DNA from 4 places in the Virgibacillus saliphilus genome. Region 4 is predicted to be linked to each of the others. Evidence: riboswitches for the same ligand, from Rfam matches in the RefSeq annotation. Region 4 holds a riboswitch; each other region holds the start of a gene.
The links. A riboswitch is a leader RNA that binds a small molecule or an ion and turns the genes downstream of it on or off. The one in region 4 is predicted to bind thiamine pyrophosphate.
Positions count from the first base shown of each region.

Region 1: it holds a riboswitch for thiamine pyrophosphate, as region 4 does, so the genes downstream of both, tenA (thiaminase II) here and thiT (energy-coupled thiamine transporter ThiT) in region 4, are expected to answer to the same signal.
Region 2: it holds a riboswitch for thiamine pyrophosphate, as region 4 does, so the genes downstream of both, thiD (bifunctional hydroxymethylpyrimidine kinase/phosphomethylpyrimidine kinase) here and thiT (energy-coupled thiamine transporter ThiT) in region 4, are expected to answer to the same signal.
Region 3: it holds a riboswitch for thiamine pyrophosphate, as region 4 does, so the genes downstream of both, tenI (thiazole tautomerase TenI) here and thiT (energy-coupled thiamine transporter ThiT) in region 4, are expected to answer to the same signal.

Region 1 is NZ_JAGYHC010000001.1:35,855-43,440, forward strand. It holds tRNA gene KFZ56_RS00170 (tRNA-Ser) at 5-97, shown strand; gene proC (pyrroline-5-carboxylate reductase) at 265-1,080, shown strand; gene KFZ56_RS00180 (deoxynucleoside kinase) at 1,402-2,085, opposite strand; gene KFZ56_RS00185 (deoxynucleoside kinase) at 2,112-2,759, opposite strand; tRNA gene KFZ56_RS00190 (tRNA-Arg) at 2,903-2,975, shown strand; gene KFZ56_RS00195 (dicarboxylate/amino acid:cation symporter) at 3,057-4,292, shown strand; gene tenA (thiaminase II) at 4,341-5,033, opposite strand; TPP riboswitch at 5,130-5,230, opposite strand; gene acsA (acetate--CoA ligase) at 5,420-7,135, shown strand.
Region 2 is NZ_JAGYHC010000001.1:673,697-681,282, reverse strand. It holds gene KFZ56_RS03440 (phosphotransferase family protein) at 80-991, opposite strand; gene KFZ56_RS03435 (DUF420 domain-containing protein) at 1,207-1,755, opposite strand; TPP riboswitch at 2,079-2,196, shown strand; gene thiD (bifunctional hydroxymethylpyrimidine kinase/phosphomethylpyrimidine kinase) at 2,417-3,220, shown strand; gene thiM (hydroxyethylthiazole kinase) at 3,217-3,987, shown strand; gene thiE (thiamine phosphate synthase) at 3,991-4,614, shown strand; gene KFZ56_RS03415 (MerR family transcriptional regulator) at 4,884-5,651, opposite strand; gene KFZ56_RS03410 (hypothetical protein) at 5,829-6,218, shown strand; gene KFZ56_RS03405 (BCCT family transporter) at 6,383-7,586, opposite strand, start outside.
Region 3 is NZ_JAGYHC010000001.1:1,865,561-1,873,146, reverse strand. It holds gene KFZ56_RS08965 (thiazole synthase) at 1-188, opposite strand, end outside; gene thiS (sulfur carrier protein ThiS) at 190-393, opposite strand; gene tenI (thiazole tautomerase TenI) at 477-1,094, opposite strand; TPP riboswitch at 1,207-1,314, opposite strand; gene KFZ56_RS08950 (FAD-binding oxidoreductase) at 1,521-2,915, shown strand; gene KFZ56_RS08945 (ectoine synthase) at 3,237-3,623, opposite strand; gene ectB (diaminobutyrate--2-oxoglutarate transaminase) at 3,676-4,950, opposite strand; gene ectA (diaminobutyrate acetyltransferase) at 4,955-5,485, opposite strand; gene KFZ56_RS08930 (SDR family NAD(P)-dependent oxidoreductase) at 6,054-6,800, shown strand; gene thpD (ectoine hydroxylase) at 7,182-7,586, shown strand, end outside.
Region 4 is NZ_JAGYHC010000001.1:2,525,840-2,533,425, forward strand. It holds gene KFZ56_RS12285 (zinc-binding dehydrogenase) at 1-56, opposite strand, end outside; gene KFZ56_RS12290 (ArsA family ATPase) at 62-994, opposite strand; gene KFZ56_RS12295 (cory-CC-star protein) at 1,025-1,282, opposite strand; gene KFZ56_RS12300 (carbon starvation CstA family protein) at 1,349-3,082, opposite strand; gene KFZ56_RS12305 (hypothetical protein) at 3,294-4,715, opposite strand; gene thiT (energy-coupled thiamine transporter ThiT) at 4,938-5,510, opposite strand; TPP riboswitch at 5,606-5,707, opposite strand; gene KFZ56_RS12315 (M3 family oligoendopeptidase) at 5,783-7,567, opposite strand.

The sequences.
Region 1 (7,586 bases), 2.5 Mb from region 4:
TTACGGAGGTATACCCAAGTTCGGCTGAAGGGATCGGTCTTGAAAACCGACAGGCGGGTCAAACCGCGCGGGGGTTCGAATCCCTCTACCTCCTCCATTTTATAAATTAGCGCATAACGATTGGAGATAAAAATCGCTACATTGTAGCGGTTTTTTTATATATATGTGCTTTTAACCATTGTAATAAAGACTCTTATATAGCATACTTACTGTACATGTTGACGAGGAACGGACTATTTTTCGGCAAAAAAGGTGGATATCAAAATGAATAAAAACATTGCATTTATTGGTGCAGGATCGATGGCAGAAGCAATTATTTCAGGCATTGTGAAGGCTGAGATATTACATAAGGAGCAAATAATCGTTACAAATAAAAATAATCAGGAGCGTGTGCGTCAGCTTCAACAAAAATATGAAATCCGGAGTATGATGGATAAAGAGAAAGTAGTGCGTGAAGCAGATATTATTATCCTTGCTACGAAGCCATATGATCTAAAAAATGCGGTTGAGACCATAAAAGCATATATCAAGCCGAATCAGTTGATTATTTCCGTCATTGCTGGAATTTCTACAGATCATATTTCCGACTTAATCGAAGGTGATTTCCCGGTAGTACGTACCATGCCCAATACCTCTGCTACCATTGGCTATTCCGCAACAGCAGTTACGGCAGGCAAATTCGCTACAGAGGAACATCTCGAACAAGCGAAGGCGTTGTTTCAAACCATTGGAACCACAACCATTGTCGATGAAGCAGACATGCACACGGTTACAGGCATCTCTGGAAGTGGACCAGCATATATTTATTATTTCGTGGAAGCCATGGAAAAAGCTGCTGTTGAATTTGGACTGGATCAAGATGTTGCGCGCAAGCTTGTTATCCAAACGATTGTAGGGGCAGGTGAAATGCTCCAACATTCCGGTGAATCCGCATCTACATTACGAAAAAAAATCACCAGCCCAGCAGGAACAACAGCCGCCGGCATTGACACTTTAGATCAGTATCACTTTGAAGAAATTATGAAGCAATGCGTGCAAAGTGCAAGAGAGCGTTCGATTGAATTGGGTAAGAAGGAGTAAAGGAGAGATTTCTAGATAGGGTGCCTACATGTGCTCTCGGTAGAAGCTAAAGTTATGTTGAAGCGGTTCCTTCGTGTGAGGGTGATCTGTCCTTACTTCGAGGAGAAGTGTTTCATTTACTAAAAATATAATGTAAGAGAAGGACTTCGCTATTCAGCATAGAATAAAAGTACAATCACAAAAAAGCCTTATAGTTAAGGAGTTACAGCCATCCAATTCCCTAACTATAAGGAGATCGCACTGATAATAGAATGATAAAAACAATATTTAAGGCCGGGTGGTTCCATGCCTCCTAATCAATAGTAAAATAAATCCATCCAACTATTTCATGAATTCCCTCGATTTCCATCGCCGTGACTGCTGGATAAAATGTCCTATTCTTTCTAAAATCGGCTCAATGGATCCTTCTTCCTTCATTAAATCATAATCGGAGATACTAATGCGCAGAATGGGACAGGCATTGAAATTATTAATCCAATTTTCATAGCGTGTGTACATTTCCTCCCAATAGGAAATAGGTGTATTTTTCTCCATTTCGCGTCCACGTTCATGAATTCGCTCAATAATCTCATCAAATGTCCCTTCTAAATAAATGAGTAAGTCCGGGTGTGGGAAATACGGAGTCATTACCATGGCGTCAAATAGATTTTTATATGTTTCATAATCTGTTTTGGGCATGGTGCCATTTTCATAATGCATACGTGCAAAAATTCCTGTGTCTTCATAAATGGAACGATCTTGAATGAATCCACCGCCATATTCGAATATTTTCTTCTGTTCCTTAAATCGCTCTGCTAAAAAATAAATTTGTAAATGAAAGCTCCAACGTTCAAAGTCTTCATAGAATTTTTCCAAATAAGGGTTTGTATCTACCTTTTCCAAGGATGTTTTAAATTGCAATGCATGTGCCAGTGCGTTCGTCATGGTAGACTTTCCGACACCAACTGTACCTGCTACTGTTATGATGCTGTCATTTGGAATTTGGTATTTTTCTCTTAATTTCATTATGTTTATTCTCCTCTATCAATCGTTTATCGTTTCGCCTGAATAGCACGGGACTCGAGCTGCATCCGCACCTGCTCAATCACACGATTTAAATCTTCCTGATGGTGCACAAAGTCTGTCTTATCTCCGTTAATCCGTATGACCGGAATATCCGGATGCATGACCTCAAATTTATTCATGTAATCTTCATAGTCTCGTGCGAGTTGAGCCAAATAGGATGGCTTCATATTTTGCTCCACATCCCTCCCGCGTCGACGAACACGCTCGACTAGCGTATCAATGCTGCCGTGCAGGTATATCATCATATTCGGAACGGGCATGTCACTCGTCAAAATATGATAAATCTGTTCATACTTCTCAAATTTATCCGCTGGTAATGTACGTTTCGCAAAAATCATGTTTTTCGATATATGATAATCAGCAATAACTGCTTTATGCTGCTTTAGGAATTGTGTTTCAATATCCTCTAATTGCTTGAAACGATTGCATAAAAAGAACATTTCCGTTTGAAAACTCCAAGCCTTGATATCATCATAAAATTTGCCGAGAAATGGATTTTCCTCGACGATTTCTTTAAGCAAATGAAAATCAAAATGGACAGAAAGTTTTTTTGCAAGGGATGTCTTTCCAATACCAATGGGCCCTTCTATTGCAATAAATGGAACCTCTGTCATAGATACTCCTCCAATCAATAATCAATCTGGACAGATGTGTTTTATTTTATCATAGAATGAAGCGATCATCTATGAGATAAAAACTTCCACTTTTCAACAAAGCCTCATTTATGTATAATGGGTTTACTACAATTAACACATGTGGCTCCGTAGCTCAGGGGATAGAGCGTTGGTTTCCTAAACCATGCGTCGCAGGTTCGAATCCTGCCGGGGCCATTCACTTAAGTTCTACGATTTTCGATAGGATATAATTCCATTCGCTACTCCACTACAAATGACAACAAGAGAGGGAATAGTATGAGTCTTACAAAGAAAATTCTTATCGCCCTTATTTTAGGGGTGATTGTTGGTATAGGTTTTACCTTTGTATCACCAGAGGTGTTTTCCCCTGTTGATACGTATGTATTAACTCCGGTTGGACAAATATTCTTAAACCTCATCATGATGATTGTTGTGCCGATTGTGTTTGTATCTATTGTACTAGGTACAGCCGGTTTAGGTGATCCGACAAAGCTTGGGAAAATCGGGCTTAAGACGATTAGTTTTTATCTGGTTACTACAGCGGTTGCATTAATGATTGGGCTGGGAGTTGCTTATGTGCTTGAGCCTGGTACGGAGGGAACTTTTGATGTAGAAAATGCGGAATTTGAAGCGGAATCTACCCCACCGGTCATGGATACGCTGATCAATATTATTCCGGAAAACCCTTTTGAAGCACTGGCCTCCGGGGAAATGTTGCAGATTATTGCGTTTGCATTATTCATTGGGATCGCACTTGCTTATCTAGGTGAAAAAACGGCTGGAATATTTCGGTTGTTTGAACAGGCAAATGAGCTTTTGATTTGGCTGGTTCATGTTATTATGAAAACAGCACCATACGGAGCGTTTGCTCTGATTGCATCAGCGATCGGTGATGCGGGGCTGGATGCGATTGGATCCATGGCGATGTATATGGTTGCCGTGGTATTAGCCTTAGTTATACATGGAGCTGTTACGTATAGCATAGCCATTTGGGGACTTGGAAAGGCAAGTCCGATTAAATTTTATAAAGGATTTTTCCCTGCGATGTCAGTAGGCTTTAGTACCTCTAGTTCCAGTGCTGCCTTGCCTATTGCTATGCAATCAGCGCAGGAAACCTTAGGTGTGAAAAAATCGATCAGCAGCTTTGTTCAGCCATTAGGTGCAACGATTAATATGGATGGAACCGCTATTATGCAAGCTGTTGCAACGGTGTTTATTTCACAGGTTTATGCGGTACCGTTGGAATTTACGGACATTATTCTAATTATATTGACGGCAACACTTGCGAGTATTGGAACAGCAGGAGTTCCAAGTGTTGGTTTAATCATGCTAGCGATGGTCTTACAACAAATCGGATTACCGGTAGAGGGAATCGCATTAATTGTCGGCGTTGACCGCCTACTGGATATGCTTCGTACCTCTTTAAATATTACAGGAGATGCAACAGCCGCATATGTCATCTCGGAAAGTGAAAAGCGGAAAGAAGCAAACACAGCTGAATCTGCAAAATAATAAACAAAGAAGACCGCCCTTATGATTAGGGGCGGTCTTTGCTAATAATCAGGCTTTACCAACAGAATCAGTCTGCCACATTTCTAATTTTTCGGCCATTTCCCAAAACATGTATTCAAATTGACTGGTCTTGATCACGATTTCTTCTAATGCTACAAGTTCATGTTCAGGTTTGTCTTTCGTAAGTTCATTGATTACATCCATACAGTCATTTGCCAATGTGGTAAAATCATCAGAGGAATACATTTTCACCCATTCTCCATAAAATTCATGATCCAACGCTCCAGGTATTAAAGCTAAATGTTTCCCAATAAAATTATAGCTCCATGCACAAGTAAGAATAGCTGCAATCACATTTTCCACTCCGCCTCGTTGGGACATATTCAACATATAACTGGTGTATGCAGTTGTCGTAGACGCAGCTTCCGTCTCTTCCAGTTCTTTAGTTGATATGTTAAATTTGCTAGCATACTTACGATGTAAATCCATTTCTACATGCAATGTTTCATGTAATAGATTTGCAAATGTTGTCATAGTCTTCAAGTCAGGTGCTTTCGCACTACCTAAAGCAAAAAGCCGAGCATACTCGATGAGATATACATAATCTTGCTTCAAATAGTGTTTAAACTTTTCTTGATGCAGCGTACCATCCCCAATTCCTTTTACAAAAGGATGCTCCAAATAGGCATTCCATATTGGTTGGACTCGGTTCCATAATCGATCTGTAAATAAATTCTCCATTATATACACTCCTTTGATTTTTTCCCACATTAGAGGAGTGAAAAGAAAAAACCCCATCCACTAGCACAGTAGTAGAATGGGGAGCCATCATCAAACATGTATACATAGCCACTTTCCTACGCTAGTATGAACTAGATCAGGTTCGAAGGGTCAAGTATCCTCTCTCAGCAAATAAATATGCTCCCCTAGTGAAAAATGAAATAATATGAAGTTATTTATTATGAATTAAACCATAAATATAAGTATAAATCAAAAAATAAGCCTATAACTTAAACCAAATCACTTTAAAAAAGTCATAAAATGTTCTAAAATAGAAATCAGTTAGCTTAATGTTTGGATTTTTTCTAATTGTAATCGGTTGCAAAAACTTAAATTGAGGTGATTAGATGGATGTACAAAAAATCCCGGCAAGAGAAGGGAATTATAATCTACAAAACTACGAAAAAATGCGTGAAACATTTAAGTGGGATGACGTTAAAAAGAACTTCAGCTGGAATGAAACCGGCAATGTTAATATGGCATATGAAGCCATAGATCGTCATGCCAATGATCCAAATAAAAAAGATCAGGTTGCTTTATTATATTCCGCTCCGGACCGGGAAGAGCGGGTTACCTTTGAGCAACTTCGGCAAGAGAGTAATAAATTCGCTAACGTACTGAAGAAGTATAATGTGAATAAAGGTGATCGTGTCTTTTTGTTTATGCCTAGGAGTCCGGAATTCTACGCATCTTTCTTTGGTATATTGAAGACAGGGGCAATTGCCGGTCCGCTGTTTGAGGCGTTTATGGAGCAAGCTGTACGAGATCGTCTGCAAGACAGTCAGGCACGTATACTTATTACGACCCCGGATTTATTAGACAGGGTGCCACAGGAGGATTTACCTGATCTTGAAAGAATTGTCCTCGTTGGGGATCACAGTGAAACCGCTGATATGTATATTGATTATAAAAAAGAAATGAACGTGGCATCACCGGATTTTTTGATCGAGTGGGTTGACCTGGAGGATGGCATGCTGATTCACTATACATCCGGTTCGACAGGCAAGCCCAAGGGTGTATATCATGTACACAATGCGATGATTCAGCATTATGTCACTGCTGAATGGGTGTTGGATCTCAAGGATGACGATATTTATTGGTGTACCGCTGATCCGGGCTGGGTGACCGGCACAAGTTACGGGATATTTGCCCCATGGTTGAAGGGGGTTACGAATGTTGTTCGTGGCGGGCGCTTTACGCCGGATGATTGGTACGGGACCCTGGATAAATATAATGTAACCGTATGGTATACCGCACCAACAGCATTAAGGAAGCTTTTAAGTGCCGGCGAAGAGGCTGTGAAAAGACATGATTTATCACATTTGAGACATGTGCTAAGCGTTGGAGAACCACTGAATCCGGAAGTTGTGACATGGGCATTAAAAGCATTTGGTTTACGTATTCACGATACATGGTGGATGACTGAAACGGGTGCACAACTGATTGTAAATCTTCCATCAGAAGAAATTCGCCCTGGGTCAATGGGTAAACCAATTCCAGGAATCGAAGCGTCTATTGTTGATAATGAAGGTAACGAAATTCCACCAAACCAAATGGGGAATTTAGCAATTAAAAAAGGCTGGCCTGCGATGATGCGTACGGTGTGGAATCGCCCGGAGAAATTTGAAAGTTATTTTATAAATGGCTGGTACGTATCCGGAGACAGTGCCTATAAAGATGAAGATGGGTACTTCTGGTTTCAGGGCCGTTTGGATGACGTCATTAACACTTCGGGGGAGCGCGTTGGGCCATTTGAGGTAGAAAGTAAATTACTCGAACATCCAGCAGTTGCAGAGGCCGGCGTCATTGGTAAACCGGATCCAGAGCGCGGGGAAATTGTTAAAGCATTTATTACACTAAATGATGGCTACGAGAAATCGGATGAGTTGCTTGAAGAAGTTCGACAATTTGTGAAAACTGGATTGAGTGCACACGCAGCACCTCGTGAAACAGAGATCACCGATAGTATTCCAAAGACACGCAGTGGTAAAATCATGCGTCGTCTTCTGAAATCATGGGAACTTGGCTTGCCGACAGGGGATACGTCGACATTGGAGAAGTAAACATAAAACGTTGGCTCTTTATTATATGAAGAGCCAACGTATTTTGTTTGTGCAATTGGGAAGTTTTCTATAAGGATAGCAAGACCAGGCACCTTCTCAAGTACATGATATGCTGAAATTTATCCAATTGATGTGTCGGAGAGCCCATCTCAAGAACATGATAAAGCTGAATTAGACCCAACCATGTGCTATAGAGCGCGTCTCAAGAACATGATAAGGCTGAATTAGACCAATTGATGTGTCGGAGAGCCCATCTCAAGAACATGATAAAGCTGAATTAGACCAATTGATGTGTCGGAGAGCGCGTCTCAAGAACATGATAAGGCTGAATTAGACCAATTGATGTGTCGGAGAGCGCGTCTCAAGAACATGATAAAGCTGATTAGTCCAATTGATGTGTCGGAGAGCCCATCTCAAGAACATGATTAGACTGAAATAGTCCCAACCATGT
Region 2 (7,586 bases), 1.9 Mb from region 4:
CAAAAATACATCGAAAGATTCTCTCGCTCACTTAAGCATTAGGATCAGAGGGACGAGCCGCTTAAATAAAACTATAAAACTATCTCCCCTGCATCAGATGCACGATATACCTGTCCAACCGCTCCTCCATCATGTGATCCGTTAACCCTGTTATACCAAAATCCTTCCATCCCAGGTATACGCTTGGGCGCTTTCCAGAAAGCATATCCATGGCGGAAATAAGATCCCAATGGAGGGCATGTTTATACGTTTTTCCGGCAAATTGCTTATATGCTTCTAAGAATCCAGCAGCAGTTTCTACATCATATAACATCGCCAGATTTACTCTGCAGTGTCCGACATCAATTCCTGCTGGACCCAAGCAGGCGTTTACCCAATCCACAATGCCACTGACTTTCTCATCACGCCACATAACGTTTGCAGGATGAAAATCTCGATGAATAAAGTTATTTTTCATATTAGGGCGAGGCCCCTTTGCTATAGCTATTGCTTTTTCCCATACATCTGGAACGCTGGACCATTCCGGAATTTCTGTCTCCGAAATAGCATTATAAGGAAAGTAAGTCCATGGAAAATTACTTGCTTCAGCAGTATGAATATTGGCAAGTGCCTCTGCCAGACCAGCCAGCCATTCATCCCTATCCCTTGGCTTTAGATTAACGTTCCCCTCAAGCTTTGACATTACAACTACCGGGATCCCACATATCTCCCCCTTCTCATCATAGGCGATGATCTCAGGCGTAGGGAAACCAACTTTAGATGCCATTTGCAAACTTGCCGCTTCATGCATAGCAAGATCAGGCTCTTTGTCCAACCATTCTTGATCATTAAATTGCCGCACCACTACTTCCACAGGATTTTCATCAACATGAAGCGTTATACGATGTAATATAGAGGAAGTGCTACCTTTTAATGGTTCCACGGATTGTACAGACGCGTTTATATGTACTTGTTGTTTAACCCAATCCAGCAAAGATTTTGGGACCCCCATTTTATCTCCCCCTTTTATCCTTTTATCCTTCAAATACACGTTAAAACCCATTATAGAATACAAACGAGCGCCATTATCAATGGTTTAATCAATCGTTTGATCAATCATAGGCAAAGCACGAGACGATTCTTAGTCATGACACTACCCATAATTGCCGGAAGAACTTTTAAAACGTGCCAGTATGTCATTGGCATATAATGATATTACCAAAAAGCTTAATAGTATGGCGAAATCATGAAGTAGACCAACACGCCAGTAAAGCTGACATACAGCCATAGTGGCATTGTCCAACGTGCAATTTTCCGGTGTTTTTCTACTTTCATATTCAAACCTCTTCCAAGTGTGATTAGCGCAAGCGGCACAATCAATGCAGCCAGAACAATGTGTGTAATTAGTATAAAATAATAAATGTACATCATAGGACCGTCTCCGCCGAAGCTTGTAGACTCAGCCATAGAATGATACGTCAAATAGAAGATGAAGAATAAAAAGGTTGTTACGAATGCAGCAATAATAAATCTGCGGTGCACTTTGATGTTTTTCTTTTTAATCATGATTAAAGCAATCAACAAAAAGATAAAGGTGAAGCTATTCAAAATAGCATTTAACATGGGCAATACGGTTAACTCCATGCCAGCTATTGTTGCGTCTGGGTTTGTTGGCAAGAAATACGTTCCCAAAATAACGCCTACAATCAATATAGATAAAATCCAAATCAGCGGATTATAATTGCGCTGTCTAGTATAGTTAATGTCATTAGGCATCTGTTTTTTCACTCCAATATAAAATTCCTTTCCATAAGCATATGAAAATTAACCGCAAACAACAAGTCAAAAGTAATATTCACTCCTATAAAAACGAGAAATGTCATACTTTTGACAGAAAACAGGCTATCCAATTAGGTCTTTTCTTTTGACCAAAAAGTGATAACAGGAAAGTTTCCTAGCATTCTGTATGTATTTTTCATCTGCTTTATTATCCGGAAAAGGGAATGATATGGATTTGAATATAGGTACACTTTCCACTTATTCAATTTCCATGACAAGTGCGAGCCTATTTGTTAAACTAAAGGTAAATAATCAATAAAAGTAACTACTAGGGGTGCCCAATAATACGTGGGCTGAGAGGAAAGCGCATTGAGGCTTTCTGACTCTTACGGACCTGATCTGGATCATACCAGCGGAGGGAAGTAGTTTGACGAAATGTCTTATCTATTTTCAAATTCGAAGCCAGGTCCCCCATGGGATTTGGCTTTTTTTAGTTCTCTCTGGGAAGAAGTCATGGATGAATCGAACGTATCTATTAACAACCATGGCTGTTTTCATTTAATAGCGGTCAATGACTGCACAATGAAAAATAATGATATATAACCCGGAAAACTACTATTCTTTCGTCCTTCCGAATCCATCAGAGGAGGTTTTATAAATGAAACACGTTTCAACGGCTCTTACCATTGCTGGAACCGACCCAAGTGGTGGAGCTGGCATTCAAGCAGACTTAAAAACGTTTCAAGAATTAAAAAGCTATGGCATGTCCGTCATTACATCTGTCGTTGCCCAAAACACCACAGGCGTTCAAAATGTTCACCACCTACCCATCGACATGATCAAACAGCAGCTGGATTCCGTGATTTCCGATATTCCGGTTCACGCATGTAAAACAGGGATGATTGCAAATAGGGACATGATGGAAGTCATTGCAGGATATGTTTCAGAATTGGATGCATCTTATGTCATGGATCCAGTTATGGTTGCAACAAGTGGAGATTCCTTAATTGATCAGGATTCACGTCTTTTTTTACGTGAAAATCTTTTGCCACTGACAACCCTAGTAACACCAAATATTCCGGAGGCTGAATTTATTACCGGCAATACAATTGAGACAACCGATGACATGAAACAAGCTGCTGAAACGATCGTAAAGAATTTCGGTGCTGGAGCAGCTCTTATTAAAGGTGGACATATGTCGGGGAGTGCAGTGGATTTTTTATACGACGGGATGGACATAAAAACCTTCTCAGCTGATCGCATGAATACCAACAATACGCATGGAACTGGATGTACGTATTCCGCTGCGATTACAGCCTTTTTAGGTCAAGGCATAGCGCTTCAGGATGCTATTTCACAGGCAAAACGTTTTATAACAGCAGCAATTAAGCATTCCTTTTCTCTTGGTTCCGGAAATGGTCCTACGAATCATTGGGCAGACCGTGAAGAGGTGATACTATGAATCCAAACATTATTCAGGAAGTACGGGGAAATAGTCCATTGATTCACCATCTAACCAATCAGGTTGTCATGAATTTTACAGCAAACGGGCTTTTATCCTTTGGCGGGGCACCAGTTATGGCAAAAGCAGAGGAAGAGGCTGCGGCCATGGCTTCCGCTAGTGACGGCGTTCTTCTTAATATTGGCACACTGACATCCGTTGAACTTCCAGCAATGCTCCTAGCAGGAAAAGCTGCAAATGAAAAAGGAATTCCGGTAGTACTCGACCCGGTAGGAATAGCAGCCACCTCCTTTCGTACATCTGCTGTGAGGAAAATCTTGGAGGAAGTCAAACCAACCGTAATCAAAGGAAACGCAGGGGAAATGGCACAACTCGTACAAATTCCTTGGGAAACAAGAGGCGTGGAATCGGTTGGGAAAGGAGACACGGAGGAAATCGCTATGAAAGTTGCAGAAGCCTATGAAACAGCCGCTGTTATAACCGGAGAAACAGATATGATCTGCGTAGGAAAAAATGTGATCAAAAATGAAACCGGTGATCCACTTTTGGAAAAAATCACCGGAGCTGGGTGCTTATTGGGATCCATTTTAACTGCCTGCTTAACAACGAAGGCACAAATCGAGGAACAGGTTTTAACAGCCGTTTATTTTTATGGGGTAGCGGCTGCGTATGCCGCTGCTCATGAAAGTACGAAAGGGCCTGGAACCTTTTTACCTCAGTTCATCGATGCTCTTTCCCTGGAACCCAGTGTACTGGAGAGGAGATAGCCAATGGCATTACAAATAAACACGAGCTTACGTAAATATTTTATCATGGGCAGTCAAAATTGTGATCGGGATCCTGCAGAAATACTGGAAACCGCTGCATTAGCTGGAATAACAGCCTTTCAATTTCGGGAAAAAGGAAAAGGATCACTAACGGGAGAAGCGAAACTAAAATTAGGTATTTCATTGCGTGAAATTTGCCAGAGATATAACATCCCCTTCATTGTAAATGATGATGTTAAACTAGGTAAATCCTTAGATGCGGACGGGATCCACGTTGGTCAGGACGACCAATCCGTTCAAGCAATCCGTGACCTTTTCCCTGATAAAATTATCGGGCTTTCTGTATCGAATGCGCGTGAGATTGCGAGTAGCCCGCTGTCTCTAATCGATTACGTTGGTGCTGGTCCAGTTTTTGCAACCAATTCAAAGATTGACGCTAAGAAAGCCGTTGGCGTTGAGTGGATTACTGCATTACGAAAAAGATTCCCGACATTACCTATTGTAGGAATTGGCGGTATCACAACACACAATGCTACTTCTGTGATCGACGCAGGTGCAAATGGGGTTTCGGTTATCTCGGCGATTACCCAAGCTGAAAATATAAGGGAAGCAGTTCGAGCCTTATAGATATGAATGGTGTTAAAAGGGGCTGGGACAAAAGTGTTTTTAACAAATATATTCCGAATATACATCGCTTCGGAAATATACTTCGCGCACCTTAGGGCGGCTGGTGAGCCCCCTTGTGCTTTCACACTTCGGTGTCTCACCTATGCCTTTTCTCCCGCTGGAGTCTCCGCATATTTCCTACGCTAAGTTTGGCAATGTTCGTTTTTTTAATTAAACACTTTTGTTTTGTCCCAGCCTCACATTTTTATATTCAAGAATGACACAAGGAGTTATTTCTTATGTTGATCTGCATAAACCGCCATAGCATCACGCATAAACACTGCTAATCCATCGCCAAATTGGTCTATATTTTTAGTGAAACGCCCGTCGTCAACATACATCTGGCCAAGTCCTTTAAAAGCATCTAATGAATAGTTGCCTATTCGGTTCAAGAAATCATACCACATTTTTATACCTTCTTGAGCTACATCTGATGCAGGAGACTCATGGCGAATCGCAGCTAATTTACGATAAATATCGTTGAACTCTGTTTCAAATGCTTCTTTTTCACTTTTGGACATGGTATTTATTGTCGTATTCGATTCCTCAACAGCTTTGTCTCCCCATCGTTCGCGCGCTTCCTGCTCATATGGGTTATGGCTGAAGTCAAAGCCTTCAAATTTCTCTTTATCGCTCATTTGTATTTCTCCTTTCTTGTGTTGGATTGTTTTATCAACATTCCGAATCATATGATCCAGCCTGTTTCGTTTTTCAAGCAGCATGTTACGATGCAAATCAAGTGCTTCGTATTGGTCAAATAAAGGATCATTGATAATTTGTTTAATTTTTTTCAACGGGAAACCCAGTTCTCTGAAAAATAAAATCTGTTGCAATGTCTCAAGATCACCTTGTGAATATTGTCGATACCCAGACTCCGTAGTATCTTCCGGGATTAATAATCCAATTTCATCATAATAATGTAGTGTACGCACACTAATTCCCACTAAATCGGAAACTTCTTTCACTTTCAAAACGAGCTGCCTCCTTTCATGATTCATGGTAAAGCATGACGTAACGTTAGAGTCAAGTTCTACTTACAATACAAGTAAATAAATCTATGTGCTCCAACTTCTCATCCGATGTTATCAACCCGCCCATTCTTCAAAAAATATTCCCTATTTAGAGCAATAACCCATATAGTAAAGAGAACGTATTTATAAGGGAGGATATAGCAAATGAATGATAACAAACCACCGTTTGATGATCAGAGGCAGTTTAATTTTCCTGGATTTATATGGGGGCAATTATTTGGACCGGGAGGCCAGCAGCAATTTCCGGGACAGCAGCCTCCGGGAGGGATTCCTGGCGGGCAAGTTAGCGCTCCTGCTACCCCACCGCCACCTTTTACACCGGAGCAACCTTCATTCCAAGCCTATGCAGTGGATCCCGGGGGGATTCGCGGTTGCATGTTTCGTTTCACCTATATATGGCTAAGAAATGATGCTTTCTGGTTTTTTCCAACATTTTTAGGTGCTAATTCCATTGCAGGCTTTCGTTGGCAAGGATTCAGGTGGGTTTATTTCGGCATTGATTTAAACCGAATCCAATCTTTTCAATGTTTTTAACAATGTAAACAAACGTTTCTTCAATAGAAACAGCACGAGCTGCGTTTTATTGAATCGGATATAACCATTCAAAAAAGAGACCGTAGTCATATGATACGGCCTCTTCTAAAACTTGTACTCTAGTTTTCACTGCAAAATTTCCTGCTTACGTACTAATGCTTTTATTAACTATCGAATTTATTTACTTTTTTCCGCATTTCCCGTTGCCAGATAAGTCCTTGTTCTAACGCCATCTTTTTCGCTATTCTCGGAGCATTCCAGAGTGGCGGCAACAGTAGCAGCGATACGGGAACTGCAGTTATAATAATGGAATTCTGGATCGATGTAACGCTATCTTCTCCTATCGTTAGTATGACCACTGTCGTAAGACCAAAAATAATTGCCCAAAATACGCGCAACCATCGTTTGGGATGGTCATTCCCTGTTATTGTAGCAGCCACGGTATAGGACATGGTATCTGTAGTAGTTGCAACAAAGACAATAGACACGAGTAAAAATCCTAATCCCATTACCATACCAATTGGCAGTTGATCCGTAATTGCCATTACGGATGCTGGCATCCCTCCTGCATTTAACGCATCTGAAATAGAACCGGGATTTTCCCTTTCGAAAAATACGCCTGTCCCACCTACGACAGAAAACCAAAAGTTATTAACGATTGGTGCAACAATGGAAACAGCGATAACTAATTCTCGAATCGTTCTCCCCCGAGAAATTCGACTGATGAATACAATTAACATTGGAGCATAGCCAATAAACCATCCCCAGAAGAAGATCGTCCATGATGAAAGCCAGCCTTCGTCTCCGCGAAACATACTCATCGTGAAGAAGTTTTGCAAATGGAAACCTGTTCCTCCCACAAATGCATCGATAATAAACATCGTAGGTCCAATAATGAGAACAATAATGGCCAATAAAATTGTAAACTTCACATTATAATTACTGAGATGGTAAATCCCTCGATCCACCCCTGTAGCAGCAGAAATAGCGGCAACCCCAACAAGTACTAATACGACAATGATACTAACTGTCAATGTATTTGGCACATCAAACAAATGATTTAATCCATAGGATATCTGTAAACCCAAGAAGCCTAAAGGTCCGAGTGTACCGGCAACTGTTGCAATAATAGAAAAAATATCAGCTGATGATCCAAGCAAACTTTTTCCATATATTTTTTCACCAAAGATTGGATATAATAGTCCTCTTGGCTTCAGCGGATACCCTTTACTGTAATGAACATACATCATAACAACGACAGCAAGTGTTCCAAGAATTGCCCAAGCAGTAAACCCCCAGTGCATAAATGCATGTGCAAATGCTGCATTCATATTATCGAACTGACCGCCGCCAAATAATGGGGGAGTA
Region 3 (7,586 bases), 660 kb from region 4:
TTCTCCACATCAATCTTTTCAAGGAAATTCGGCTGACTTGGCTCATAGATATTCATACGGCGAACAGTGAAGGTTAAGATTTCCGGCTTTGACACTTCCACTGCTTGCTTCTGGACATCAATATTTGGATATTTTCCTGTACCTAACAATAATCTGGAGTTAAATTGTTTTTTGTTGATGGTTAACATGTTAACCGCCTCCTACAAATTGGATTAATTCTATTTTGTCTCCATCAGCTATTTCTGTAGTAGTATGCTCATTCTTTTCCAAAATTCGGTCATTATGTTCTACAATAACAACAGGGTTACTTATCTTATAATGTTCGATTACTTCTTTAATTGTGGTAACTGCTGTTGGTATCGTTACAATCTCCCCATTTAATTGTAATGTCATGTTCTCACCTCCTTTGAGCTATTTCGAATCATAAGCGATGGAATCTTCCTTCACCTCCTCGAGCAATGCTGACATCATAATGGTTATTCATCATACACTCCCTTTTCCATATTTATTCTATATTCTTTAACCGCTTCTACAGGATCGTTTGCTAATAATACACCTGACAAAACCGCGATTCCCTCTACACCTGCTGCTAGTACCTGCTTTGTATTTTCCGGCATAATACCACCGATTGCTATGACTGGTAAATGAACTGTTTCTGTTATCCTCTGTAAATGATCAAGTCCTCTCGGAGGTATTCCTGGCTTCGATGAGGTAGCAAAGATATGACCATAAAGGAGGAAATTTGCACCCTTTGTCTCTGCCTCCATGGCTTCTTCTATAGAATGGACGGAACAACCTATTTGTAAAGTAGGAAAAGATTCTTTTACCAATGAAAGATCAGCACTTTGGTGTGTAAGTTGCACTCCGTTTGTCTTCATCATATATGCTATATCGATACGATCATTTATCATTATTTTTTTAACTGGAATTCCCTCTTCAGCTAATGCTTGCACGACAGCTACAAGTTTACTGGCAGACCATGTCTTTTCTCGTACATGGATGACATCCACATATTTATGAATCTGTCCTGCAATCGTAACAAACGTTTTCATTGATTGCCGGCCAGTAGAAATAACATGTAATTGTTTTGGCATGACAAAGGCACAACCCATCTAATAGATTCTTATATACATATAAAAAAGACCACTTTTCATCATGCAGCGCATAAAGAAAGTGGCCCTCTAGAATACATAAGTTAGCTTTGTAGTCATCGGCAGATTACTTCCCTACGCTGGCATCAACCAGATCAGGTTCAAAGGGTCTCAAAGTGAAACTTTAATCTCAGCCTTAACAAAGGCACCCCTAGTAGTTCATATCATTTTATTTTATTTTAACACGCATGAATATTTTGTCAATAATGGAATGTTTTTTATTATCTAATATCGCTTATACAGCAGTAGAAATGAATAATCCTTCCCTATGTATTTAAGCTATAGATTTTCTACTTCACATCATTTATACTAGACTATAAAATCAGAAATTTCTTTAACATACCTATTTAAAAAGGGAGAGAAATAACCATGGAAACAGCAATAACGAATGTAATACATGGATTAGAGAAATGGTTGCGAAAAGATCAAGTTACCATGAACGAGACTGTTCTGGAAGAACACAGCACAGATGAATCTTATCATACACCAAGTTCTCCAGCTGTAGTGGTATTTCCTGAAAATGCTGAAGAAGTGAGCGAAATTGTTCGTCTAGCTGATAAATATGAGATCGCGGTTGTTCCTTATGGCTTGGGAACAAGCTTAGAAGGTCATATTATCCCTTACGAACATGGCATAACCATTGATTTTTCGTTAATGAACAGCATACTGGAGATTCGGGAAAAAGATTTTCTAGTAAAAGTACAACCAGGTGTGACACGTTCCCAATTAAATAAAGAACTGAAAAAATACGGGTTATTTTTTCCAGTAGATCCAGGGGCAGATGCAACACTTGGCGGTATGGCTGCTACGAATGCCAGTGGAACAATGTCTGTCCGCTATGGCATCATGCGTGACCAAGTCCGAGATTTAGAAGTTGTACTTGTAGACGGAAAAACGATACACACTGGCAATTTAGCGGAAAAGTCATCATCCGGTTATCATCTGAATGGCATTTTTGTAGGGTCTGAAGGTACACTAGGTTGTTTTACAGAATTAACGCTAAAGGTATACGGTATACCAGAACATCAAATAGCTGCAAGAGCATCATTTAACATGGTGGATGATGCAGTCGAAGCTGTCACAGCTATATTACAAGCCGGAGTGCCAATTGCCAGAATGGAGCTTTTAGATGAGCCATCTATGGTGCAAGCGAATCAATATAGTGAAACAGGCTACAAAGAAGTACCAACATTGTTTTTAGAATTTCACGGAAATGAAGCAGGTCTAACACAGGATGTTTCATTTGCGGAAGATATCCTCAACGACTTCGGCTGTTTAGAAGTAACATTTGAAGCAGAAACTGCAGCACGGAATAAGCTTTGGGAAGCAAGACATCATGTACTCTACGCTTACACTCATGGCTACCCGGGAAGAAAATTAATGATAACGGACGTTTGTCTCCCTATTTCTGAATTAGCAGGAGCTATTCAAGATGCAAGGAAAACCCTAAGGGCATTAAGCCTTCAAGGCGGCATCGTCGGGCATGTAGGTGATGGGAACTATCATATTTTTTTAATGATTGATCTCAATAACCCCGAAGAAGTTCAAAATGCGAATCAATTAAATGAACACATCGTTGAATACGCGCTTAACCGTGGAGGTACTTGCACCGGCGAACACGGCGTTGGAATTGGAAAACAAAAATATCAGAAACAAGAACATGGTGAAGCGCTTCATCTGATGGAGAAAATAAAGTCGACGCTTGATCCGCGTGATTTATTTAACCCGAATAAGATTGTGAAGCAGAATGTTTCAGCAGAATGAGGGTAGTAGTGGTGCTTTTTTTCCGGAAGATGAGTAGCTCCCGTATAGGTATGGTTCTCTCCCGATCGACCCTCTACCGTTATGGAGACGCGTTCTCCCAGTTTACCATAGCTCTATCTCGAACAGAAAATTTGCCGTTCCTAGTCGTAAAAGCACCTTCCCTATCAGAGAAAGTGCTTTTACTTAGAGTGTATAATGAGGAAGGAGACCCTCTATGATTCTGAAGCTCAAGCTGAAGTGTGCGCCTCCCATTAATATTCTCTCTTCTTCTTACCAAAAATTAAGAAGAAACTAAACCGCGACTGATTCCTTCTCTAAACCCTATTCGGTCAATAACGGATAATATCCTTCTTCATTATGTGTTTCTCTTCCTACAAGTGGCGGGTTGAAGACACAAACCATGCGCATCTGCGTTCTGGCGCGTAGTCGATGCTTGTCATTTTCATTGAGGATATACATCGTTCCTGCTTTAAGTTGGTATACATCACCGGTTTCGACTTTTTCAATTTCACCTTCGCCTTCAATGCAGTACACTGCTTCGATATGATTTTTGTACCAGAAGAAATTATCTGTTCCCGCTTTAATAATGGTATCATTCATGCTGAAGCCTACTCCGTCTTTTTTCAACAGAAAGCGGCGACTCGTCCAGTTTTCTTCAGATGTTTCATCTTCCGTTCCAACAATCTCTTCCAGTGATTTTACGATCATTTCGATTTCTCCTTTTCCATTATAAAATATCTATTCATTGGTATATTGTCGCTTAAGCAAGAACATGCTTGATACTATCATCAAGAATACCGAGTCCTTTCTCAAGCCCTTCTTGCTCAATCGTTAGTGGTGGCAAGAATTTAACAACCTCATCATTCGGCCCGGAAGTTTCCACAATCAAACCGCGCTTAAACGCTTCTCCGCAAATGTCACTTGCAAGACCTTCTACGTCGATTGCTATACCTTGCATTAATCCTCTTCCACGAGCTTCGGCCTTAAGTTCGGGATATTTTTTCACCCAATGGTTGACCATATCTGCCAAGATGCTGGCTTTCTCTTGTATCGCATGACTTAATTCATCTGTCTCCCAATGAGTCAAGGCTTCTGTTGCTGCAAGAAATGCCAAATTATTTCCACGGAATGTTCCGTTATGCTCACCGGGTTCCCATTGATCATACTCTGGTTTAATTAATGTAATGGCCATGGGCAGTCCAATTCCGCCAATTGATTTGGAAAGACAGACAATATCTGGATTAATTTCGGCAGGCTCAAAACTAAAGAATGTACCAGTTCGTCCGCAACCTGCTTGAACATCATCAATAATTAATAAAATATCCCAACGTTTGCAAATACGTTCGATTTTTTTCATCCATTCCATCCTAGCCGCATTCATGCCACCTTCTCCTTGAACTGTTTCCAGAATAATGGCTGCCGGCAGGGCAACACCACTTCCGCTGTCCTCTAGAAATCTTTCCAAATAAGCAATTGAATTCTGATCTTCCACATAATCATCGAATGGCATGGATACCGTATGATGAAGCGGGATGCCCGCACCATGACGTTTAAATGAATTAGCTGTCACCGAGAGCGATCCAATTGTCATTCCATGAAAAGCATTTGTGAAACTAATCACCGTATCTCTATCGGTTACTTTTCTGGCTATTTTCAACGCACTTTCTACGGTATTTGTACCCGTTGGGCCGGGAAACATAATCTTATAATCGAGATTACGTGGTGTAAGTATTACTTCTTTGAAGCGTTCGAGAAATTCCTTTCTTGGAGATGTTCCCATATCGAGGCTGTGTATAATTCCATCATTTTTAATATACTCAATTAATTTTTCCTGCATTGCATCACTATTATGGCCGTAATTCAGCGCTCCTGCCCCGGCAAAAAAATCAATGTACTCTTTTCCTTCTATATCCCACAATTTATATCCTTTTGCCTTTTCAAAAATGGTCGGCCATCCCCTGCTGTAGCTTCTTACGGTCGATTCTATTTCTTCAAACGTTTTCATTTCCTTATCGCTTAATAAAGCCGTTGTCATGAAATCATCCTTTTATCCATATTTTTTCTTCTTCAATCGGTCCGATTTTAAACAATAATTCATCTTCATGGCCTTCTCCGGGAAAATCATTTGATGAAAAATAATCGTCTACCTCACAATGGGTCTTCAGCTTTTGGGCAAGACCTTGAAATAGGTTTCGTGACGGCGTATTTGATGGAGATACAGTTGCTTCTACATATTCAATAGCCCCGCAATGTTCACGGTTTAGCAGTTGAAACAACATTTTCGTCCCCAATCCATTACCACGTTCGGATTCATTAACAGCTACTTGCCAAATGAACAATGTATTCGGTGTATCCGGATGAATAAACCCGGAAATAAATCCGACAGTCTCCCCTTCTCTTTCCGTGACAATCGATGTTTCTGAAAAAATCTCACACCACATGAGATAGCTATAAGAAGAGTTAAGATCTAACACACCAGTTTGTTTAATTAATTCCCAAACAGCTGCACCATCGTCTTTATTCGGCTTACGAAAATGAAAATCAGTTTTTATGTCCTTTTCCCTTGTCAATTCACCAATACCGCTTTTGCTAATGCTCTCACCTCCGAAATGTGTTGTAAATGATGTACTATTTAAGATTAAATAAAACAAAGCCTTTCGTCAAAACGCGTTAAACGTTATACAACGCGTTTAAACTTGATTTTATTCGATTAATTAATAATAATTGCCACAGCCTATAAATAACGACCAAATAATAAAGAATAGACAGAATTTATAGGAATTAGGGAAAAATACAGGAGTTAATACATCAATAATTATTTCTCTAAATGCAAAAGAAGAATGAAAAAATATAGTTAATGGAATGGAGTAAGAATGATTTCAGTAGTAATTATGAACTATTTGTGAAATGTTTCACAAACATATTGTGTTTACCCTAAATTGCATTATACTAAAGATAGATACAGGATATTGTATTCCTCTTTTTACCATCTATTCTACCAAGATAAAACAAACGTATTAGATTAAAGCCGATATTTAACAATATGCTCTGAATATCCGTATCACATTTTTCAGATAATTATGATTGATATAAAACCTCTTATGAGGCTTTATATATATTTTGAATGGAGGGATTAACATGAGAGTAGAAGACAAAGTAGCTATTGTAACTGGTGCTAGTGCAGGTATTGGAAAAAGTATTGCAATAATGTTAGCAAAAGAAGGGGCAAAAGTTATATTAACAGATATAAAAGAAACGGAGGGGAAACAAGTTGTCGATATGATTAAGGGGCAAAATGGCGAAGCTACTTTCATTCACCAAGATGTTTCCAAAGATGACGAATGGAAAAAGGTTACAAAAATCGCAGAGGAAACATATGGTAAAGTCGACATTTTAGTAAATAATGCGGGCGTCTATATGGCTAAATCTGTTGGGGATACGACGTTAGATGATTGGGATTTCTTAATGGACATTAATGTTAAAGGTACTTTTTTAGGTATGAAGCATATTTTGCCATTAATGCGCAAACACCAAAGTGGATCCATTATTAATATGTCATCTGTTGCAGGTTTAAACGGTTCAGAAAATCATTCCTTATATTGTGCAAGTAAAGGGGCCGTAAGATTAATGACGAAAGCCGTTGCCGCAGAAGCAGGTACTGACAAGATCCGTGTCAACTCTGTTCACCCTGGCTTAATTGTTACTGAAATGGGAGATGATGTTATAAATGGTATGGGAATCACAGTTGAGGACTTTGCCCAAGGGACCCTACTAAAGAGAGCTGGGAATACAAATGACATCGCTCAAATCATCTTGTATCTAGCTTCCGACGAATCAACATATGTTACCGCTCAAGAAATGGTCGTTGACGGTGGTCTAGCATAATGATTTGAAACGTTATGACCGTACACAATAACAGGATATGAAGAAGCACCTCTGAATCGTATTCTCATACACGGGAGGTGCTTTTACTATATACCATATCAACCTCTTTAGAATGTAATCCATTATCATCTCTATAAACCTAAAATTCACGCAATGATCTTCAAAAAATCCAATCTATTAAAAACAACGCTTCCCTACTTCATTTATTTTTCCTAAGCGATGATTTGCTTGTTTTTTCTTAATATTTCTACTTTGATGTTTTTTAGTTGTTCTAGTAGGGTAGATAGGGAAACATAGGAAAGTTTCCTTAAATAAGCCGGTAATTAATCAACTATAGACGCGACATCGAAGGAATAAATTTTTTTGATAGGAGTGTTTATAATGGAAGATCTTTATCCATCCCGCCAAAATAACAAACCGGAAATTTTAAAGCGAAAGGATCCTGTGATTCACACAGATCGTTCAAAAGACAATCAAGCCCCCCTTTCGAAAGAACAGCTTGATTCGTATGAAAGAAATGGATTCTTGCAGCTTGAGGATTTCTTCTCTCCTCAGGAAGTAATGGCAATGCAAAACGGTATTTTTGAACTACAGGACGCTAGCCAGGATATCACTTCTGAGAAAGTGATCCGTGAACCACAAAGTGAAGAAATCAGATCAATTTTTCATGTGCATCATGATGACAACTATTTTAAACAAGTTGCGAATGATCAGCGCCTGCTCGATATCGTAAACTATCTTCTTGGAAGTGATGTCTATATACACCAATCTAGAATCAACTATAAA
Region 4 (7,586 bases):
GGATCCTGAACATCCTTGACTTTTAATTCTCCATATTCATGTACAAATGCTTTCATTCCTGTCACCCTTTCTCATAATATATACTAAATTCCGCTAATTGATCTGTATTCGTTACATCATGGGAGAATAACGGCACATAAATACGTTCCTGTCTTTGAAATGTTTCTTCAATCATGGACACATACTGTTTTTCATGCTCTCTTCGCTGCAGCAAAAATTCTCCGTCTGCATCATCTGGCAGAACTTTATTCACGATTACAGTTTTTACATGCAAATGATACTGATCCAATAATTCAATCGCCTTTTTCGTTTCTAAAATTGGGAGTCTTTCCGGGTTCAGTACAAAAATAAAACCCGTCTTTTTCCCATCCAGCATAACCTCTCGGGCTTTTGAAAAGCGTTCCTGCCTTTCCCGCAACACATCGTAAATCGGATCCTCAACCGGATCCCCGTCGTTTAATAGCTGGGAATAATTTTCATTCGTTTTCCTTCTTTTTTGCAGCAATCCATTTATCCAAACACCCATTAGTTCAGGAAGTGATAATAATCGTATGGTGTGTCCTGTTGGTGCTGTATCAAAAATCAGCTTATCGAAATGCTTTCGCTCCTCTAAAATAATGGATATTAGCTTATCAAACAACGCAGCTTCATCCGCTCCTGGGGAAGCCTTAGCTGTGTCCAACTGCCGATGAACCTCTTCCATCATACTTGATTGTACAGTATCCTTAATATTTTCTTTTACACTTTTTATATATTTATCTGTTTCTATTTCCGGATCTATTTCCAATGCGGACAAATTATCTGCAACTAGCGTTATTTTCCCACCAATGGACTGCTTAAAAATATCTCCTAAATTATGTGCAGGATCTGTAGACACAAGTAATGTCTTATTTCCGGATTTCGCAGACTTCCAAGCAATCGCAGCAGCAGAAGTAGATTTTCCCACACCGCCTTTACCACCAACAAAAATAATATGCTTTGCTAATACTTCCACATTTTACGCCTCCTTCTTCTTTACGATTGCCTAGCAGCAGCGAATTCCTGTTAGAGGCGATTTATCCATACCCATACGCAAATGCCAATCATGGAAATTCTCGATCATGTATGGATAAAGTTCCAGTGTATAATAATAAATTGGATTTGGTATGCCAATCATCTCAGAATACAACAATAACAGAAACAAATCATCCTCATCCCGTAGTTCACGAGCAATTTCCTGACGATGTGGCATGCTTAATACTTCCTCATAAAATTGAATCATCTTTTTCACATATTCCAACATTGTCCTCACCTCGCTTGAGGGTTTTAAAGAAGAGACCATCCGTTAATGATCTCTTCCCTTCTTCCATTATTCATGATCCATTGGGTTATCATATTTTTTCGTCAGCACATTAAATGCGGTAAGAACAATCCACACTGCAAAAACGAATATGATCGCTCCAAGGACAAATAATAATATATCTGACTCTGTTCCATACCATGCCCATTCAAAGAAAACCTGCTGGAACATGGCGTATAATGTCATAAACATCAAGAAAATCATTGGGATTAATGTAATCGCATAATTACGCCCTTGTCGCTTCAACCAAATAGAGATTAACAATAAACTTATCCCGGCAAGCAATTGATTCGATGTTCCAAATAAAGGCCATATTAGATAACCACCAGAGCCAAAACCTTGTGGCCCTTGGGGAAGCAATACTAATGCCGCACTTGAGACAACAGCTACAGAACTTGCCACATGTTTTTTTGATAATTGAGGAACTTTATATTCAACACCCAATTCCCCAATAATATAGCGTAGCAACCGTACAGAAGTATCCAACGATGTAGCAGCAAAACTTACTACAATGATAGAGACAATCGTTGTAGCGATATCAGGTGGTATTGCTATCCCGGAAGCCAGATTAGCAGCGCCTTCTACAAATACACCGAGACCTGCACCATTTGCTTCTGTAAAGCTACCATACGTTTCAAAAAATGCATCTGCATTTGCAAATAAAGTGCCAGCAGCAATAATCGAAATTAACGCTAATATACCTTCACCGACAGCTCCAAAATAACCAACAAAACGTGCATCGGTATCCTTATCCAGCTGTTTGGATGACGTTCCGGATGAAACCAATCCATGAAAACCGGAAATAGCCCCACATGCGATCGTAATAAATAAAAGCGGGAACCAAGACGTATCTGGATTTGAATTTGTAACAGGTGCAGACATTTCGGGATTTAGGAAAAGTAAGCCCAAATATAGGATGCTGAGCCCTACAACAAGCTGATGTGAATTAATAAAATCTCTTGGTTGCAGCAATTTCCAAACCGGTAATGTGGATGCAAAATAAACATAAACCATTAATATAACAATCCAGATCAGAAATGCGGAGGAAACTGCTCCTAAACCTAATAAACCGGTACTTCCCTCTCCGCCAAAGTATCTAACCAGATCAATCTGGAGAAAATCAACTCTACTTGTTATGATAGCGACTCCGTACATAATCGCAAGCCCAATTAAAGAAGGTCCCAACATCTTTTTATTTCCCTTGTACACAGCGTACCCAATCCAAATTGCAATCGGTATTTGAATAAATACCGGCAATACGCTGGCTGGATACTCGATAAACTGATTCGCAACCACCCATGTAAATACAGCATTAACCATTAATAATAATATTAAGATAATAAATAAAAATAAAATCTTCGCTCGCTGCCCAATTAACCGGTTTGCCAGAGTTCCGATCGATTGCCCTTTATTACGGACGGAAACAACCAGTGTACCAAAATCATGCACCCCTGCAGCAAAAACTGTACCGAGGATAACCCATATAAATGCAGGTAGCCACCCCCAGTATAATGCTACTGCTGGACCCATTATCGGCGCTGCTCCAGCAACAGATGTGAAATGATGCCCCCATAGCACAAATTTATTTGTCGGCACAAAATCCACACCATCTTTGTACTTATGCGCTGGTGTGACATAATCAGGATCCAGACGATAGATCTTTTCTGCCACAAACTTTGAATAATAGCGATACCCTAAGGCTAATATAATAATCCCTATCAGCGCAACTAAAATCCCCGACATTTTTCTCCCCCCCATTTTAGGAATCATCTGACTATTTTTGGATAAAAAAATAGTCAACTTTACCCTAATTAAAGCTATGTTTGTTTGATAATATGTAGTACAACTTTCATTTTATTTAATAATGATATAATTGTAAACAATTTTGAACCTTTTCATGTGGAATAAAAGTAAAAGCCTAAACCTTTGTAACGGCTTAGGCCCTCATAATTCGTTAAAAAATAAGTACAGCAACCAACGTTGATACGAATAATCCGAGAATAACCGGGAAAAAGTTTTTACGAACCAGTGACATAACAGAAACGCCGCAAAAGCCTGCGATTGCAATCAGTGATGACCATGCGACAAGTGTTCCACCACCAGTCCAAATCGATCCCAATTGCCCAATGGCGGCAAGAGTACCAGCATCAATAGTCCCCGTTTCAAGTGAAGCAGCCAATGCGCCTGTGATCGGTAGTCCGGAGAATCCTGAGCCATCAAGCCCGGTAATGATACCGATGATCAATACGCTAAAAGCAGCAAGCAAGGAGCTTTCAGGCAAAAATCCTTGAGTGGATTGCACAAGGTCAAACAATAATGCAGGTGGATTTTCATCTAAACTTAAGATATTCCCGGAAAAATCCGAACTCCCCAGAAAGAAAAAGCCCGCGATTGGAATAACCGGTCCCATTGCTTTAAAAGCAAACACAAACCCATCCGTAATATGGTTTGTAATATAATCCAATGCATGCTCACGTCCAAAAGCTACCGTCGATAATAACAACAGAATCACGGCAACCCCACCAACAAAAGCAGCTCCATCTCCACCTTCAAGTCCACTCATTCTTCCGGAGATAAGCTTTTCGTAAACCATATAAACCACTACCCCAACCAGTACTAATGGGACTATAGTGGCAAATAATTTACTCCACATCGTTAAATGTAACGTTTTTGGATTATTTGTTGATTCCGTTGTAGATTGTAATTTCTGCAGATCAACGTCATTTAATTTATCATCTTTCGTACGAATTGACTTTCGATAAAGAAAATATGCTAAAAGAATCGCAGTTCCTCCAGCTATGAAAGATAGAATCAATGCTTTATCCGCAACCAAAGTCGTATCAATTCCAGCAGAGGTTGCTGACAGACTAGGTGCTACTTGCACCACATAATCAGAGGAAAGCGCCATTCCCTGCCCGGCAATAGCAATCGCAACCGCAGCAGTCATGACCGGTAAGCCTGCCCGTACTGCAGCAGGAACAAGTAGTGCACAGATTAAAGGAACAGCAGGTGTTGGCCAGAAGAAAAGTGAAATCACATAGGTCACGCCAACAAGAACAAAATAAGACACATGCCCATTAATCATCATCTTCTGGATAGGCTGAATCATTTTCCTATCTGCCCCAAGATCACGTAAAGAATAAAGAAGAGCCAACATAAAGGTAATAATTAAAAATATACTAAAAAGTTCTTGAGCTGCTACAAGATTGGCATTGAAAATTGCTGTAAACCCTTCAATTATACTTCCATTGTATACCCAAGCGATTATAAATGTCCCTAACAATGAAGGGAGTACAACACCTCTTCGAAAAATCATAGTACCTATAATCGCAAGTGTAAATAAACCATATAACCAATGAGCTATTGTCAGCTCCATATACGCTTCCTCCCATGATGAATAGTTCTATAGCCTATGCATGGAAGAGGAAAAGCGCTACAAATAAACACGACTCATCGTTTCCTTCTCATAAATGTAAGAGGCCGGGAAAAGTGTTTTTAACAAATAAATTCCAAACATATATCGCTTCCGTAATGTTCGTTTTCTTAGTTAAACACGTTTGCTTTGTCCCAACCTCTTATGTGAGCGAATAATTAATTGTTAAGCAGTTTTCACTAATGTCCTCGGCTGCTTATGAAATAGAAAGAACACGATGGCCGTACACAATATAAATGATGGTAGCATATAAGAAATATTGTACACGAGGGAATAGATCCAAACAGGCTGTCCCTCAATAGCCGACTCAAAAAATACAATACCAGCAACATAATGGGCAATAAAACGTAAACTTGATCCCAAGAGTACTCCTAACGTAATATATGAAAGATAAGCTTTTGTCCTACCTTCTTTAACTGCTTGCTGAACTTGCTTAGCAAAAACACCTGCAAAACCCAAAACGGTAAAAGCAAGCCCATATTCAATCAAGCCTTGCAGTGGGTGCAGAATATAGGACACACCTACAGCAACCTGCATAATCCCCCATAGGAATCCGGATAACAGCCCTCCTTTTAATCCCCAGCGAAATGCAACGATAAATATAGGTATCATGGCAAATGAAATCGAACCACCCATTGCCCATATTTTAAATGATAGACCCGGGATAATATCCAGAAGTAATGCTAGTGCCGTGAAAATTGCAACCTCAACTAAAAATAATATTTTGTTGGAACTCATTTTATTACCTCCCCTTTTTAAAGCAATCTACACAAAAAAAGCAATGCCAAGGGGAAGACTTCCTGATGGAGGAATCCGCTCACATTACTTTTATCCCATCAAAAAACCACCATCCCTACGCTAGTACTAACTAACAGGTTCGAAGGGTCAGAACAAAATTGTTCACTCTCAGCCAAACGGCTCCCCCTGCAGGCTTTTCATTCACTTTTTTTGTTACCTACTATTCTACCTCATATAGCAGACAATGACAATGCATACACCGCATCCGCAGGTTATAGCGCTAAAAATTCTTCGACATCATTCACACATAACTGAATGGCATTTTCCCAGAAATCCGTTTTCGTTATATCTACATTCAGATGTTTGTTTGCGAGATCTTCTACATTCATACTGCCTGTATCCCTTAACAATGCAATATAATCATCTTCAAAGCTACCGCCTTTTTCCTTCGCATATGCATAGATACCGAGACTAAATAAATAACCAAACGTATACGGGAAATTATAAAATGGTACTCCTGTCATGTGGAAATGCAATTTGGATGCCCAAAAGTTTGGATCATAATCCTTAACTGAATCACAATACGCTTCTTTCTGTGCCTCAACCATTAATTCATTTAATCGTTGGACGGAGACCATTCCCTGTTTTCGTTCTTCATAGAAACGATTTTCAAACATAAACCGGGCGTGGATATTCATGAAAAATGCCACACTGCGTTTTATTTTATCTTCCAATAACATCATCTTTTCATCCCTACTCCTCGCACGTTTAACAGACGCATCAGCTACAATCATTTCTGCAAACGTCGAAGCTGTTTCAGCAACATTCATCGCATATCCCTGATTCAATCCATTAACGTCATTCATGACATGTTGATGGTATGCATGCCCAAGTTCATGGGCAAGTGTAGCAATATTGGACGGGGTACCGGAATACGTCATGAAAATACGAGTTTGTTCACTGTCCGGAAAGCTTGTACAAAAACCGCCTGGTCGTTTTCCTGGACGATCTTCTGCTTCGATCCACTGTTTATCAAATGCCATTTGCGCGAAATCGGCCATTTTCGGACTGAACGCACGAAATTGTTCAACAATAAATGTCGCACCTTCTGTATAACTCGACGTTTTAACCGAATCTGTTAATGGTGCTTCCACATCATACATACTTAATTTTTCCAACCCCAACAGTTCTGCCTTCTTCTGCAGATAATCAACAAAATGACTTTTTTTATTCGTGATAGCAGTCCACATCGCATCAAGGGTTTCTTTTTTCATTCGATTAAGGGCTAATGGTTCTTTTAACACACTTTCCCAGTTACGGTGTTTATATTTCTGCAGACGGAAACCAGCCAAATGATTTAATGTCTGACCAAATAAATCAGCTTGACTACTCCATGCCTCATCCAATTGGTTGGATACATATTTACGAACGGATCTATCCGGATTGGTTAGTTTATTGGAAGCCTGTCCAACCGAATATAATTTGATCTCCCCCTTCTCTTCAATCTCTACACTCATATTTCCGACAATCGTTCCATACATCTGATTCCATGCATCATAGCCATCAACAGCAAGATCATTCATTAATATTTCTTCTTTTACGGATAACTGCTCTTTCGCCTGCTGCCTGCTTTCATTTAAAATAAAGGAAAGTTCTGCTAACTCCGGCTGGGTTAACAAGGTATCCCACATGTCATCATCAATGGCGGCTAACTTCTGATTAAAATTTGTTTTTATCCCGCTCATTTCAGCCTTCAGAACATTTCGCTGTCCATCTAAAAGTTTTGCTTTTTCGTCCTTTACATCTTGAGCAGTTAAACAACTGACAAACGCAGAAGCTTCAGTTACTTTTTTCCTCACATCTTCAAGTTGTTGAACAATGTCTATGAGATCTTGAATATTTTCTTCATCCGAGGCTGGCCTATATCTATCTACAGTTGCTGCAAGCCTTTCCATATCATTCCTTAAGTTATGAACATATGTAAAAAATTCCGCAGACTCGCTTCCCCCAGGAAAAATCACATCCAAATCCCATGTTGGATTATACGTTTGTTGCATCCAATCGCTCTCCTTTAAT